Regions from separate parts of the Paraburkholderia sp. MM5384-R2 genome, predicted to be linked through region 2. Evidence: riboswitches for the same ligand, from Rfam matches in the RefSeq annotation. Region 2 holds a riboswitch; the other holds the start of a gene.
The links. Region 2 has a riboswitch for cobalamin ahead of cobA (uroporphyrinogen-III C-methyltransferase). Riboswitches for the same ligand answer to the same signal wherever they lie in the genome.
Positions count from the first base shown of each region.

Region 1: it holds a riboswitch for cobalamin, as region 2 does, so the genes downstream of both, HDG37_RS06860 (TonB-dependent receptor domain-containing protein) here and cobA (uroporphyrinogen-III C-methyltransferase) in region 2, are expected to answer to the same signal.

Region 1 is NZ_JACHDI010000003.1:149,208-157,010, reverse strand. Features, by position in the region: gene HDG37_RS06870 (ABC transporter ATP-binding protein) at 1-283, opposite strand, end outside; gene HDG37_RS06865 (iron ABC transporter permease) at 313-1,377, opposite strand; gene HDG37_RS06860 (TonB-dependent receptor domain-containing protein) at 1,417-3,363, opposite strand; cobalamin riboswitch at 3,454-3,718, opposite strand; gene HDG37_RS06855 (ATPase) at 3,938-4,297, shown strand; gene HDG37_RS06850 (cell division protein ZapA) at 4,294-4,608, shown strand; RNA gene ssrS (6S RNA) at 4,675-4,856, shown strand; gene HDG37_RS06840 (EVE domain-containing protein) at 4,998-5,456, shown strand; gene HDG37_RS06835 (SIMPL domain-containing protein) at 5,701-6,426, shown strand; gene lgt (prolipoprotein diacylglyceryl transferase) at 6,521-7,426, opposite strand; gene HDG37_RS06825 (LysR family transcriptional regulator) at 7,486-7,803, opposite strand, start outside.
Region 2 is NZ_JACHDI010000010.1:3,799-11,601, reverse strand. Features, by position in the region: gene HDG37_RS17565 (cobyrinate a,c-diamide synthase) at 1-646, opposite strand, end outside; gene cobO (cob(I)yrinic acid a,c-diamide adenosyltransferase) at 650-1,252, opposite strand; gene HDG37_RS40045 (cobalamin biosynthesis protein) at 1,249-1,683, opposite strand; partial or broken gene cobA (uroporphyrinogen-III C-methyltransferase) at 1,759-2,496, opposite strand; cobalamin riboswitch at 2,691-2,951, opposite strand; cobalamin riboswitch at 3,032-3,310, shown strand; gene cobW (cobalamin biosynthesis protein CobW) at 3,512-4,603, shown strand; gene cobN (cobaltochelatase subunit CobN) at 4,618-7,803, shown strand, end outside.

The sequences.
Region 1 (7,803 bases), on a different contig from region 2:
TGTCGAGCACGCTTGCGTTGAACGCATCGGCCGCGCTTTGCGGCATCAGCGCGCGGCGCCGTGCGAGCGGCAGCGGCTGCCAGTCGGCCACGCGCACGCCATCGAGTTCGACATAGCCCGCCGCCGGATGCAACAGCCCCGCCAGCGTCGCTAGCAAGGTGGTCTTGCCCGCGCCGTTCGGCCCGGCGATGCACCAGATTTCGCCTGCATGGAACGTGTGCGTGAACGCGTCGAGCAAGGTGCGCGCGCCGGCGCGCAACGTCAGGCGCTGCGTGCTCAGCATCGAACAGGTGGGGCTGGGTTTGGCTCGTATCATCGGCGGCGTTTGAGCAGCATCCACAGGAACACCGGTACGCCGACCAGCGACGTGATCACGCCGACCGGCAATTGCGCGGGCGCGATCACGGTACGCGCGATCAGATCCGCGCCCATCACCGCGACACCGCCGCCGAGCGCGGCCGCCGGCAGCAGCATGCGCTGATCGTTGCCGAACGCGAGCCGCAGCATGTGCGGCACGACGAGACCGACGAAGCCGATCGTGCCCGCGGTCGTCACCGCCGCGGCCGCCGCCAGCGACGCGACCAGGTACACCCGCAAACGCAGCGGCATCACGGCGACGCCCAACGCCTGCGCGGCCGCGTCGCCGCGCAGCAACACGTTCAGACGCGGCGCGGCCGGCACGATCGCAAGCAACACGAGCGCGAGCGCCATCAGCGCGGTCCACGGCAGCGCGCCGCCGTTGAGGTCGCCGGTGAGCCAGAACAGCATGCCGCGCAAACGGCTGTCAGGCGCGAGATTGAGCAGCAGCGTGATCAGCGCGCCCCACCCGGCCGCGATCACCGCGCCGGTCAATAGCAAACGGGGCGACGTGTCCTGCGGCTCGCCGCGCCATAGCTCGCGACGCGCGAGGCCGAGCACCAGCAGGATCGACACGAACGCACCCGCGAACGCGCTCGCATCGACGAGCCACCATGCGCCGCCCGCGATCATCGCGACGAGCGCGAACGTCGCCGCGCCGCCCGACACGCCGAGCACGTATGGCTCGGCCAGCGGATTGCGCAGCAGCACCTGCAGCAGCGCGCCGGCGAGCGCGAGCAACGCGCCGCACGCGAAGCCCGCGAGCGCGCGCGGCAAACGCAACGTACGCACGATTTCGCCGGCGAGATCGTCGCTGCCCGTGCCGCCGAACGTGTGCGTCGGCACGAGCGCCGCAAGCACGCGCGACGGCGCGAGCGGCACGCTGCCGAGCACCAGCGAGGCGCCGAGCACCGCCACGGCGGCGAGCGCGAGCCCGAGCCAGATCGCGGCCGCGCGTTTCGCGTTCATCGGGCGCGGCGTCGCCATTGCGGCGCGCAGCGAAGCGGACGCGCGACTCATCCGCGTGCGCTCACGCATGCGGCCACCCCGGCGCGCGCGTCACTGCTGCTGCCAGCCGAGCGTGAGATACGCACCGCGTCGCGGCGAGTTATACGAGTAGGCCGTTTCATAATCCTTGTTGAACAGATTGTCGATTTGCGCGCTGACGTACCACGCTTTGGTGACCTTGTAGCGCGCCGACAGATTCACGATGCCATAACCGCCGAGGTTGCCCGTGCTATCGGTGCGCGGCCCGCTGACGATCCACTCGCCGCCCACCCGCCAGCCACCGATGCTGCGATTCACCGCGAACGACCCGAACCGACGCGCGCGCCGCACGAGGTCGGTACCGTTGTCGAGATCGACCGGGTTCTGCAGCGTCACCGTCGCGCGCACGTCGGTCTTGCCGACATGACCGCTCCACGATCCCTCGAGTCCCTGCACCTTCGCACGGCCGACGTTCTCCGCGAGGTAGATGCCGGGGATCGTCTGCACGTAGTCGATCAGATTCGTATAGCGCGTCTGGAATGCGTTCAGACGCATCACGCCGAGCGCATCGGTCGCGTACTGCAAACCGGCTTCGACCGAATGACTGCGCTCGGGCTGGATCGACGGGTTGCCGCTGATCGGATAGTACAGATCGTCGAAGCTCGGCGCGCGGAACGCATCCGAATAGCTTGCGGTTACCTTCCAGCGCGACGTGATGTCGAATCCGTAGCCGAGATAGTAACTGTTCGCCCCACCGAAATCGGAGTACTGGTCGCGTCGCACGTTGGCCTGAATCTGGTTGCGGCCGAAGCGCGCGCTGTAGCCCGCGAAGACCGAATCGACGTGACGGTCGGGCGCGGCGAACGTGTCGGAGTCGAGCGTCTGGTCGAGATGCTCGTAGCCGAGTTGCAGCTTCTGGTTCGCGGCGAGCGCGAAATCGTTCTGCCACGTGTACTGGCGATTGTCGGTATCGAAGCGGCCGTTGTAGATGCCATTGGTGTTCGACACGCTGCGGTCGTCGCCCTCGGCGAGCGTGAAGTGGGTGGTCCACCGGTCGGTCAGCTTGCCGTTCGCGAATACCGACACCTGGCGCACCTTGCTATAGAGATTGTTCAGATCGGTGGGCTCGCCGTACGCATTGTCGTAGCTGTTGTCGTTGTTCGACTGGAAGTAGCTGACGCCCGCGTCCCACCTGTCGGTGAACTTGTGACGCAGCGACGCGCTGATGCTCTCGTTCAGATTGCCGTTTGCGTTCGGATTCGCGTTCGGCGCCTCGAGCGGATTGAGCGACGAAAAGCCGTCGTCCTTCGTGCGCGCGAGCGAAATATTGAAAGTCGTGCGGCCGTCCTGATCGAGCGCGCCGTTCACGCCGGCCGTTTGCGTCTGCGTGCGATAGCTGCCGTAGCCGACCGAAAAATTGAAACGCGGCGGATGATCGCCGCCGTCTTTCGTGAACACCTGCACGACGCCGCCGATCGCGCCCGAGCCATACAACGCCGACACGTTGCCGTTCACCACTTCGACGTGATCGACCTGATCGAGCGGAATTTGTGCGAGTTGAGCTGAGCCGAGGCTCACCGAATCGACGCGCACGCCGTCGATCAGCAGCAGCGATTGCGTCGACGATGCGCCGCGCAGAAAGAGGCTCGTGGTCGAACCGGGGCCACCCGTGCGCGAGATTTGCGCGCCTGGCGCGAGTTGCAGCAGGCCGGGCAGATCGGTCGCGGTCGTGTCGGCGATGTCCTGCTGATCGAACTGCGTAGTCTGCGGGATCGCATCGCGCAACGCTTGCGGTCCGCGTTGCGCGGTCACGACGATCGGCGACAGCACGTTGCCCGGCGCATCGGTGGAGGCGGCATTGGCAGCGATTGCAGCGTTTGCGGCGGTAGCATCCGTGGCGGACGATGAAGACGAATACGGCGTCGCAGACACGGACGCAGGCTCGGCGCTTTGCGCATGCACGACGAGCGGCAGGCTCGCGAACGCGAGCAGCGTTGCGCGGGCGATGGGGGACAGCATGGGATGACATTCCTGTGGATAGCGTGCGCGGCCTGCTTCCCCGCGGGCCGACGCGTCACGAGGCGCCCCCTTGTTTAGCGTGTTCGCGGGGGGACGTCCCTCTTTTCTGGCCGGTATCCGGGCTACGACACATCGATCCGCCTTCCCACGCGTGACGCGCAGTGGCACACTCGCACGTTGAACTTCCAACCTTGCGACCAGGACCGACCTGCATGAGCACATCACATGCGGTCGCTTACCGTTGCGGGGGCAGCGCAGGTTCGCGCATCCGGTTTTGGCACCGCGCGCGCCCTGCTTCCCGTTTAACTGCGCGCGCCGAAAAGCGCGCGCGGGCACCAGAGTGCGGGAAGTTTAGGAGCGACCTCGCGGGGCGTCAAGAAAGGTCGACCGGAGCGCAATCGGTTCTGTTGAATGCAGGTTATTGTCGGATTGATTGCCGGTTTTTATCTTATGGTCGACGACGCGACACCCAACGAACGTGCACGAAGCGATGCTGTTACGTCTCGAAACGAGACAATTGTCGGAACCTGTAATATTCCGCGCTAAAATGCGATGTCTTTAGAGGACGCAGCACATGCTCACCGAACTCGAATCACTCTCCCAGAACATCGGCAAGCTGATTGCGATCAGCCAGCGCCACAACGAAGCGCGGCTCGCGCTCGAAGAGCAGCTCGCGCAAACGCGTGCCGAAGTGCAAGCCACGCATGCGGAACTCGCGCAATTGCGCGAAGAGCGCGACGCACTGCAGGCGGAACGCGACGCGCTGTCCGCCAAGATCGACGACGCTCAGGTGCGCCTGAATGCGATTCTCGAAAAATTGCCGCGCGCACGCGCGAGCAGCGAACCGGATAACCAGCTCGATCTGCTCGAGTCCGCCCAGCCCGGACACGAGGAAGCGGAAAGCGACGTGAGCCGACACGGAGAAAGCGCATGACCACCAAGCAGATCGAAGTATCGATTCTCGAAGTACCCTATCGTCTCGCCTGTTCGCCGGAAACGGAAGGCGCGCTGCTCGAGGCGGTCGCGCGCGTCGACGCCGAGATGAAGAAAATCCGCAGCGGCAGCAACGTGCGCGGCACCGATCGCATCGCGGTGATGGCTGCGCTGTCGCTGGCATCGGAACTGCTTAAGCTGCAAAGCAGCGTGCGACACGGAGAAGCATTTCCTGCTGAAGAAATCCGGCGTACAATGCAGCAAATGAACGAACAGCTAGGTACTGTGATCGAGCAGTACAGCTTGCAGTAAGCAGTAGTGGGCCGGTTTCGAATCGGTCACGTGTTGAACGGTTTGGGTTGTAGCTTCATCGGTTTAGCTTCCCTGCCTGGTTCGCCAAGGTCATACATTCCTTGAACCAATGCCATGTGCACGGTTGCGGAAATTTGTAGCACGGGTGTGCGCGTCACTCAGTCTGATGTACCCGAAGTGTTGCTAACTGCGACCAATTCTGAACCCTCGGTTCAGGATGCCGGCCTAGCGGCTAAGGCGGGGACCTTATCTGGAACGGCATCGGACTTCGGTTCGATGCCGTTTTTCTTTGGTCGTCGTTTTTTCGTTTGAGCGCCTTTTTCAGGGGCTTTTCCGTACGCGCCTGCTGTTGTAGCGCTTCGTTCAATCTCACACGCTCACTCCGATTCATGCGCTACTGGCTGATGAAGTCCGAACCGGACGAAGCAAGCATCGACGACCTCGCCAACGCTCCTCATCGCACCTTGCCGTGGACCGGCGTACGCAACTATCAGGCGCGCAACTTCATGCGCGACGTGATGCAGGTCGGCGACGGCGTGCTCTTCTATCATTCGAGCTGTCCGGAGCCCGGCATCGCGGGCATCGCGGAGGTCTCGTCGACCGCGTATCCGGACCCTACGCAGTTCGATAAAAAGAGTCCGTACTACGACGCGAAATCGTCGCTGGAAACGCCGCGCTGGATGCTCGTCGACGTCGTGTTCAAGAAGAAAATCGGGCTGATTCCGCTTGCCGCGCTGCGCGAGCATGCCGAATTGCAGGACATGCGCGTGCTCGCCAAAGGCAACCGCCTGTCGATCACGCCGGTGACCGAAGCCGAATGGCGCTTCATCACTAAACAGCTGGTTTAAGGGCGAACGCGCGACGCGGCACCTGTCGTGATCGCATCCAGGTCATCGTTTCCGATGCGGCGGCGAAGCACTAATTGGGGAACCAAGCGTCGGTAAAACGCGCCTAATCGGTCGACGAAAGCGTGAGCTCGAACCGGCCGCTCGACGACAAGCCGATGCCTTCGCCAGCGCATCCGTCAAACCGCGCGCCACACCCGGCGCTCGCGTCGAACGTGCACAACCTGTTCAAACAAGGATTCCAGTCATGACGACAAAAACCGCACGGTCCCTCGCACTTGCGCTCGCCTTGGGCGCGCCTATGGCGCTCGCACTGAACCCTGCGCCCGCTCGAGCGCAAACCATGATGCCGCAGCCTTCGGGCGTGCTGTCGCTGAATGCGCAGGCGAGCGCGGAAGTCCCGCAGGACGAAGTCGAAATCACGCTGTTTTACGAGCAGGAAGCGAGCGAACCGTCGTCGCTGACGTCGACGCTGAACGAACGCGCCGACGCGGCATTGCAGAAAGCGCGCGGCGTCAGCGGCGTGACCGCGCGCTCGGGCGCGTTCTCGATCTTCCCGTCGACGGACCGCGACGGACGCATCACGACGTGGCGCGGCCGCACGGAAGTCGTGCTCGAATCGCGCGACTTTGCCGCGGCATCGAAGCTCGCCGGACAGATGGCATCGATCATGCAGGTTGGCAACGTGCGTTTCTCGCTGTCGCCGCAAGCGCAGCGCGCGGCCGAACAGCGGCTCAGCGGCGAGGCGATCAAATCGTTTCGCGAGCAGGCCGCGGCGTCCTCGCAGGCGTTCGGCTTTAGCGGTTATTCGATCCGCGAGGTCAACGTGAGTCACAGCGGCGTGATGCCGCGTCCGATGATGATGATGAGCGCACGCGCGATGGGCGCCGACGCGAAGAGCGCGCCGCTGTCGCTCGAAGGCGGCACGTCGACGGTGACGGTCAACGTGTCGGGGTCGGTGCAGATGAAGTGACGCGCAAGCGCAAGCCCAAACAGAAAACGCCACGGCATCCATCGATGCCGTGGCGTTTTTTCATGCAACGCTCGCTACGCTAGCCGAGCGCCGCTCAGTTCGCGCCAACCGCCTGCGCCTGCTCGCGACGCCCACGGCGATACGCCCACACCATCAGGCCGATGCCTGCGAGAATCATGGGCAGCGACAGCCATTGACCCATCGACAGCCCCATCGCGAGCAGGCCGAGGAAATCGTCCGGCTCGCGCGCGAATTCGACCGTGAAGCGCGCCAGGCCGTAGCCGATCAGGAACATCGCGGAAATCGCGCCGAGCGGCTTCGGTTTGCGCGAGAAAAAGATCAGCACGAAGAACAGCGCCACGCCTTCGAGCGCAATCTCGTACAGCTCCGACGGATGTCGCGGCAGCATGTGATATTGCGCGAACACTTCGTTCAGATGCCATTGCGCGGCCAGTTGCGGATGCGCGGCGAGCCATGTGGCGTCGTCAGGCGCGGCGCCGGGAAACAGCATCGCCCACGGCGCGGACGGCTCGGTCACGCGGCCCCACAGCTCGCCGTTGATGAAGTTGCCGAGGCGCCCCGCCGCGAGGCCCGTGGGCACCATCGGCGCGACGAAGTCGGTGACTTGCAGCCACGAGCGCTTGCGCTGATAAGCGAACAGCATCATCGCGAGCGTCACGCCGAGAAAGCCGCCGTGAAACGACATGCCGCCTTCCCAGACCTTGAAGATGTCGAGCGGATGCGCGAAATAAAAGCTCGCCTTGTAGAACAGCACATAGCCGAGCCGGCCGCCGAGGATCGTACCTAGCACGCCGTAGAACAGCATGTCGTCGATATCCTTCGCGGTCCAGCCTTGCGCGGCGACGTACGGCAGCCGCAGCCGCAGCCGGGCGACGACGATCGCCGCGACGAACGCGACGAGGTACATCAAGCCATACCAGCGCACGGCGAGCGGCCCCAGATGGATGGCGACAGGGTCGAAATTGGGGTGAATGAGCATCGTGTAGTTATGGGCAGTTCAGGTTCGAAAGCAGTTTTACAGGGAATCAGGAGCGGAATCTAGACATGCGACGCGACGCTCGCCGCATGCGCGCGCACGATGTCGATGAAGCCCGCCAGCACCGGGCTGACCTCGTCGCTGCGCCAGACGAGGCCCGTCTCGATCGCGGGCACCGACTCGGACAGCGGCCGGTACACGACGCCCGTGCGCCGCAGGTTACGCAACGATTGCGGCACCAGCGCGACGCCCATGCCGGCCGACACGAGACTCACGATGGTCTGCATCTGGATCGCCTCCTGGCCGATCCGTGGCGCGAGGCCAGCAACGCCGTAGCAATCCATAATGATGTCATAAAAGCCTGGCGCGAGACGCCTTGG
Region 2 (7,803 bases):
GGTGTAGGCCGAGGTGGCGGTCGGGCAGCGCGATCTCGTCGCTCGCGGCGAGGTGGCCGCACGAGCGCAACTCGGGCGGCAGTGCTTCCTGCAGCATCTGCGCGTGCCGAGCGGAGCCGACGCGATTCGCGAACACGCCGTGGAACGGCAGTTGCGGTCTGAAGCGCGCAAGGCCGAACGCGACCGCGCCGAAGGTCTGCGCCATCGCCTGCGCGGAAATCACCGCGAGCACCGGCACGCCGAACGTGGTCGCCAGATCGGCGCTGCTCGGCGTGCCGTCGAACAGGCCCATCACCCCTTCGATCAGGATCAGATCGGCTTCTTGCGCCGCCCGCGCGAGCAGGTTGCGGCATGCGCTTTCGCCGACCATCCACAGATCGAGCGACAGCACCGGCGCTCCGCTCGCGCGCGCGAGGATCATCGGATCGAGAAAATCCGGCCCGGTCTTGAACACGCGCACGCGACGTCCGAGCCGCCGGTGATAGCGCGCGAGACCGGCGGTGATCGTGGTTTTGCCTTGTCCCGACGCGGGCGCGCTGATGAACAGCGCGGGGCACGCCCCGAAGGAAGTCCCCTGGGGGGACGCCCCGAAGGAAGTCCGCTTGGGGGGCGCCCCGGACCAAGCCCCGTTGCGGGTTGCCGACATCGCTCAGAACTCCACGCCGCGCTGCGCCTTCACACCTTGCTCGCGATACGGATGCTTGATCGCGCGCATTTCGGTGACGAGGTCGGCGGCTTCGATCAGCGCGTCCGGCGCATGGCGTCCGGTCACGACGACGTGCAACATCGGCGCACGCGCGTTGATCACCGCGAGCACTTCGTCGAGCGGCAGGTATTCGTACTTCAGCACGGTGTTCAGCTCGTCGAGGATCACCATCTGGTAGTCGCCGCTTTCGATCATCCGCCGCGCTTCGTTCCAGCCTTTGCGCGCAGTCGCCATGTCGGCCTCGCGGTTCTGCGTGTTCCACGTGTAGCCGTCGCCCATCGTGACGAAATCGCATTGCGCGATCGCGCCGAGGAAATCGCGCTCCGACGTATGCAGCGCGCCCTTGATGAACTGCACGACGCCGAGCCGCATGCCGTGGCCGAGCACCCGCACGGCCATGCCGAACGCGGCCGTGCTCTTGCCCTTGCCGGTGCCGGTGTTGACGATCAGCAGGCCTTTTTCGACGGTCGCGCCGGCCTGCTTCTTTTCGTGGCCTTCGCGGCGGCGTTCGGTCATGCGTTGATGCGATTCCGGATCGGTTTTCATCGAGGGTCCTGGTTTTGAGGGGCGGGATGGGATGGGGGCGCGTCGCTAAGGGCAGCATTGTTCGCCGCTGCGATTGCCACCGTGATGCCAGCGTGCGCGGTCTTGCGTACGATCAGACGCGCGTTTTGCGCGGTTGTGGTGGAGTCCGGCGCCGTTGCCGCCAGCAGCGCGCACGGCTCGCACACACCATCGACGCCGAGCTGCGCGTGTGCCGCCGCCGACGGCGACGCGACCGGTACCGCGGCGATCTGCTCGCGGCTGAACAGTTGCAGCGGCAGCTGATGACGTGAGCAGAATTCGAGCAGACCGGCTTCGTTGGCTTTGGTGTCGATCGTCGCGATCGCGCGGATCTGCTCGAAGGTATTCGATCCGAGCGCTGTGCGGACGGCGGCTTCGATCTCAGCGGCTTCGCTGTGCAAGCGGCAACCGATGCCGACGCTCAGCGTTTTGATCGCGCGTCCGAGTCCGTGTCGTGTCGCGCTCGCTGCCAGTTCGTGAGCAACGCCGGCGTCGCGTTTGGCCGCATCACGCGCCAGTGCGAGCGACGCCACACCGCCGATCACGACGATCGCCGGCGAGCCGAGCCCCGCGCGCGCCACCGCCTCGGCGAACTCGCGAAGCGGCGCGAGCACATGACGCTGCTCAGGCCGCGTCGCCGACTCGATCGCCGCGCACGGCGTGTCGGCGGACATGCCGGCCGCGAGCAATGCGCGGGCGATCTCGCCGAGCCGGTGCATGCCCATGTAGATCACCAGCGTCATGCGCGTCGCGGCGAGCGCGGCCCAGTCCGGCTCGCCACTGCCGGCGCCGTGGCCGGTGACGAACACGACGCCCTGCGCGTGATCACGATGCGTGACCGCGATACCGAGCGCCGCGGGCGCCGCGATGCCGGCCGTGATGCCGTTGATCACGTCGACTTCGATACCCGCGGCCTGCAGCGCCTGCAACTCTTCGCCGCCGCGGCCGAACACGAACGGATCGCCGCCCTTGAGCCGCGCGACGCTGCGCCCCGCGCGCAGATGCCCGAGCATTTGCGCGACGATGTCGGCTTGCGGCGTCGACGGATGGCCGCCGCGCTTGCCGACGTACACGACTTGCGCGTCGGTGCGCGCGAACTGCAGCACGTCGGGATTCACCAGATCGTCGACGAGCACGACATCGGCCTGCGCGAGCGCACGGGTGGCCTTCAGCGTGATCAGTTCGACGTCGCCGGGACCGGCGCCGATCAGCCAGGCGCGCGTCATCGCGGCGTGCATGGCGCGCGCCATGCGGTGATGGAAGAACAGAAGCGGCGTGCGACAGCGCGCGCGGCGATGAATATAGAGGTCATGCGGAACTGCGAATCCGGGCACGCGCGATGCCGCGCTGCTACGCCTTCACATCCGTTCCCCGCGGATTCCGGCGGCCGGCGGCGCCACGTGATGCACGGATGCAATGCGGCACCGCCTCCGCGTCTGGCCGGTATCCGGGCTGGCGGCCTCATGCGCTTCGCCTTCCCGTCCCGGTTTGTGGATTCGCGGGACAGTGGCATCAAAAAACGCATGCGCGGCACGTCGGAATCGAAGGCGAATCGAATCGCGCGCCGCAGGTCGCTTACCGTTGCGGGGACAGCACAGGTTGAACGCGCGAGGCGCTGCCTGTTTCCCGTTTAACTGCACACGCGAGCGCATGTGCGGGCACCAAACGCGCGCATACGATAGCACATGGCGCCTTGCCGGATAAGCCTCGGCGGCGCTTTCCGGCTCGCTGCGTTGCTTGACTGCGCAAGGCCGCGGGCCTACACTCGCACGCACTTTGGGTGCCCGCGTGCGCGCTCGTGCGCATGCAGTTAAACGGGAAACAGGGAGCCACCTGCTCTGGAGCGGCTAACCTGTGCTGTCCCCGCAACGGTAAGCGAAAAGCGGTTCCGGCTTGATAGCCGGGCACCGCAGTGCCGGCTTCGATGTCCTCGCGCAAGCTCGCGTGGACATTTCACCACTGGACGAGAAACCACTCGGCCGGGAAGGGGAAGCGGCGCTTTCGCCAGCCCGGATACCGGCCCAACGAAACAGAACGACCGCCGCGGGGAGGCGGCGGCGCGTTCATGACCTCAGTTCCGCTTTCTGTATTTCCGTTGTCGCGGCCATGCCGTCGTTCGTCCCCGTGTCTGGTGATCGCTGGTACTGCTGCGCGTGCTTCATTCGCTCCATTCGCCAGCCGACGCGGACCCACGCGCGGACTTTCCGGCATACCGATCAACACCAAGGGATGGACCTCACGATGCAAACTCAATTGCGCAAGATCCCCGTCACGATCGTCACGGGCTTTCTCGGCAGCGGCAAAACCACGCTGCTGCGGCACATTCTTCAGCATGCGGGCGGCAAGCGCATCGCGGTGATCGTCAACGAGTTCGGCGAGCTCGGCATCGACGGCGAAATCCTCAAGGGCTGCGGCATCGGTTGCGATGAAAGCGGCGTCGAGACCGAAGGGCAATTGTATGAACTCGCGAACGGTTGTTTGTGCTGCACCGTGCAGGAAGAATTTTTCCCGGTGATGGAAAAGCTCGCGGAGCGCCGCGATGAACTCGATCACGTGCTGATCGAAACGTCGGGGCTCGCGTTGCCGAAGCCGCTCGTGCAGGCGTTCAACTGGCCGCAGATCCGCAATGGCTTCACGGTCGACGCGGTGGTGACGGTGGTGGACGGCCCGGCCGCCGCGAGCGGCCAGTTCGCCGATAACCCGCTCGCCGTCGATGCGCAGCGCAAGGCCGATCCGAATCTCGATCACGAGTCGCCGCTGCATGAGCTGTTCGAAGACCAGTTGTCGGCGGCCGATCTGGTGATTCTGAACAAGACCGATCTGATCGACGACGCGCGGCAGCATGAGGTCGAAGCCGCGATCCGCGCGGAGATTCCGCCGCAGGTGAAGATCGTGCGCGCGCAGCAGGGGCGGCTCGACCTGCATACGCTGCTGGGCCTCGAAGCGGCGTCGGAAGAGACGATCCACCTGCGTCATGACCACCACGGTTCCGCCGACGACCCCGATCATCACCACGATGAATTCGATTCGGTCGTCGTGCAGGCCTCGGTACCGTCGCGCGACGCGGCGCTCGCCGCCTTGCAGGCGCTCGTCGAAACCCACACGATTTACCGTGTCAAAGGCTTCGCGGCACTGCAGGGCGCGGCGATGCGTCTCGTGATCCAGGGCGTGGGCCGGCGCTTCGACAGCTACTTCGACCGGCGCTGGCAAGCGGGTGAAAATGGCGACGGCGCGTTGAGCCGTTTCGTGCTGATCGGCGCAGACCTCGACCAGCACGCGCTGCAACAGGCGTTCGACGCGGCGCTCGGCGCGACGTCGAACGCGACGGCATAAACGGGCGCACCAGCATGCATCTGCTGCGCACGACGCCGGGCGGCTTCGTCGACGATACGCAGGGCGTGATCCGCATCGATCAGCAGCCCGCCGAGATCGTCGTGCTCAGTTCCGCCGACACCACGCTGTCGCTGCTCGCGAGCGTGGTGCCGCGTCTCGGCGACGGCTTTCCGAGCGTGCGGCTCGCGAACGTCACGTATCTGCGTCAGCCTGCCTCGGTCGATTTCTATCTGGACGACGTGTTGCAGCAAGCGCGCGTGGTCGTCGTCGATCATCTCGGCGGCGAAACGTATTGGCCGTACGGCATCGAGCAGGTGGTCGCGCTCGCGCAGCGCAAACAGCAAACACTCGCGATGTTTTCCGGCGATCTGCAGGAAGACCCGAACCTGCTCGCGCGCAGCACCGCGAGCGCCGAGTTGTGTCAGCAGCTGTGGCGCTATCTGCGCGAGGGCGGTCCGCAGAACGCCGAGGCGTTTTTGCGCTGCGTCGCGTATCGCGCGCTCGACTGGGGGCGCGAACCCGATCCGCCGCGCGCGTTGCCGGCCGCGTCGCTGTATCACCCCGAGCGCGATACCCCCATCGTCGCCGACTGGCAGGCGCGTTGGCGGCAAGACGCGCCGGTCGTCGCGATTCTGTTCTACAAGGCGCATCTGCAGGCCGCCAATACCGCGGTGTTCGATGCGCTGATCGACGCGCTCGAAGCGCAAGGGCTCAATCCGCTGCCGCTCGCGATCACGTCGCTGAAGGATGCGGTGAGCCGCGATGTCGTGCAGTCGCTGTGCGCGCAACATGGCGTCGCGCTCGTGCTGAACACGACCGCGTTCGCCGCTTCCGCGATCGACGACCCCGAACCGCTCGCGCTCGCCGGCGACGCGCCGGTGTTCCAGGTAATCCTGAGCGGCGGCAATCGCGAAGACTGGCTGAAGGACAACCACGGCCTCAATTCGCGCGACATCGCGATGCATATCGCGCTGCCCGAAGTGGACGGGCGCATCATCACGCGCGCGATCAGCTTCAAGGGGCTCGCGTATCGCTGTGCGCATACGCAGGTCGACGTGGTCCGCTATCAGCCCGACCTCGAACGGGTGCGCTTTCTCGCCGAGCTGAGCCGGCGCTGGTGCCGTTTGCGTTCGCTCGATAACGCCGACAAGAAAGTCGCGTTGATTCTCGCCAACTATCCGATCAGCGAAGGGCGCATCGGCAATGGCGTCGGGCTCGATACGCCGGCGTCGGTGGTCGGCATTCTGTCGATGCTGCGCGATGAAGATTATCGGGTCGGCGAACTACCCGAAAACGGCGACGCGTTGTTGAACAGGCTGACCGAAGGCGTGACCAACGATCCGGTCGTACGCGATCTGCGTCCGGCCCTGCAAAGCCTCGCACTCGACGACTATCTCGCGCATTTCAACGCGTTGCCGGCGAGCGTGCGCGACGCGTTGAACGCTCGCTGGGGCATGCCCGAGCAGGACCCCACGCTACGGCGCGGCCGCTTCATGATCGCCGGCTGGCGCTGCGGCCAGGTGTTCGTCGGCATTCAGCCTGCGCGTTCGCGCGAGCACGGCGACTACGCGAGCTATCACGATGCCGAACTCGTACCGCCGCACGCATACCTCGCGTTCTATTTCTGGCTGCGCCATCAGTTCGGCATCGACGCGCTCGTGCACGTCGGCAAGCACGGCAACCTGGAATGGCTGCCGGGCAAAAGCGTCGCCTTGAGCGACGCGTGCTGGCCCGATCTGATTCTCGGACCGATGCCGCATCTGTATCCGTTCATCGTCAACGATCCGGGCGAGGGCAGCCAGGCGAAGCGGCGCGCGCAGGCGGTGATCATCGATCATCTGATGCCGCCGCTTACACGCGCCGAAAACTATGGGCCGCTGCAGGACCTCGAACGCCAGGTCGACGAATACTACGAAGCATTGATGGTCGATTCGCGTCGCGCGAAGCTCTTGCGTCGCACGATTCTGACGACGATCGTCGAGCATCGGTTGCACGAAGAGCTGAGTCTCGCGGCGCCAAACCGACAGGACGATGAAGACGCGCTGCTCACACGCGTCGATGCGTGGCTGTGCGAGCTGAAGGAAGCGCAGATTCGCGATGGCCTGCATACGTTCGGGCAGTCGCCGCGCGGCGTGCAGCGGCGCGACACGCTGCTCGCGCTCGGGCGCTTTCCGGTCGGCGATGGGCAGGGCGGCAAGGCGGGGCTCGTCGACGCGCTGGCGCGCGATCTGCGCATCGATCATCGGTTCGACCCGTTGACGGTGGATTGGGCCGCCGCATGGGACGGCCCGCGACCCGATGTATTGCAGCGGGTCAGCGATGCGCCGTGGCGACATTACGGCGATACGCGCGAGCGGTTGGAATTGCTGGCGGGCGAGCTGTTGCGCGGCGTCTGCGGTGTCGATTGCGATGACGCGGATCGTTCGCAGGCCGTCCCCGTAGCCGACGAAAGTCTGCCGCAAGCGGCACAGGTGATCGGACGTCTGCGCGACGACGTGCTGCCGCGTCTCGACGCCTGCGGCCCGCAGGAAATGACGCAGCTAAAGCGCGGCCTCGAAGGACGTTTCGTGCCGCCAGGTCCAAGCGGTTCGCCGTCGCGCGGTCGGCCCGACGTGCTGCCCACCGGCCGCAACTTCTATTCGGTCGACACGCGCGCGGTGCCGACGCAAGCCGCGTGGGCACTCGGCCTGAAATCGGCGCAGCAACTGATCGAGCGGCATCTGCAGGAGCACGGCGATTATCCCCGCGCGATCGGCCTGTCGGTCTGGGGCACCGCGACGATGCGCACCGGCGGCGACGATATCGCGCAGGCGCTCGCGCTGCTCGGCGTGCGGCCGAAATGGGCGCCGGGCAGCCACCGTGTGACGGACTTCGAGATCATGCCGATCGACGCGTTCGATCGGCCGCGTATCGACGTCACGTTGCGCGTATCCGGTTTCTTTCGCGATGCGTTCGCGAACGTGATGCATCTGTTCGATGCGGCCGTGCAAGCGGTGGCCGAACTCGACGAGCCCGCGGAGCTGAATCCGATTCGCGCGCGCGTGCAGCGCGAACGCGATGCGTTGATCGCGCGCGGCATGGACCCGGTCGAAGCGCGCAAGCGCGCCGGCTGGCGCGTGTTCAGCGCGCGGCCGGGCACGTACGGCGCGGGTCTGCAGCAGATGATCGACTCGCGCCAATGGCAGACCGACGCCGATCTC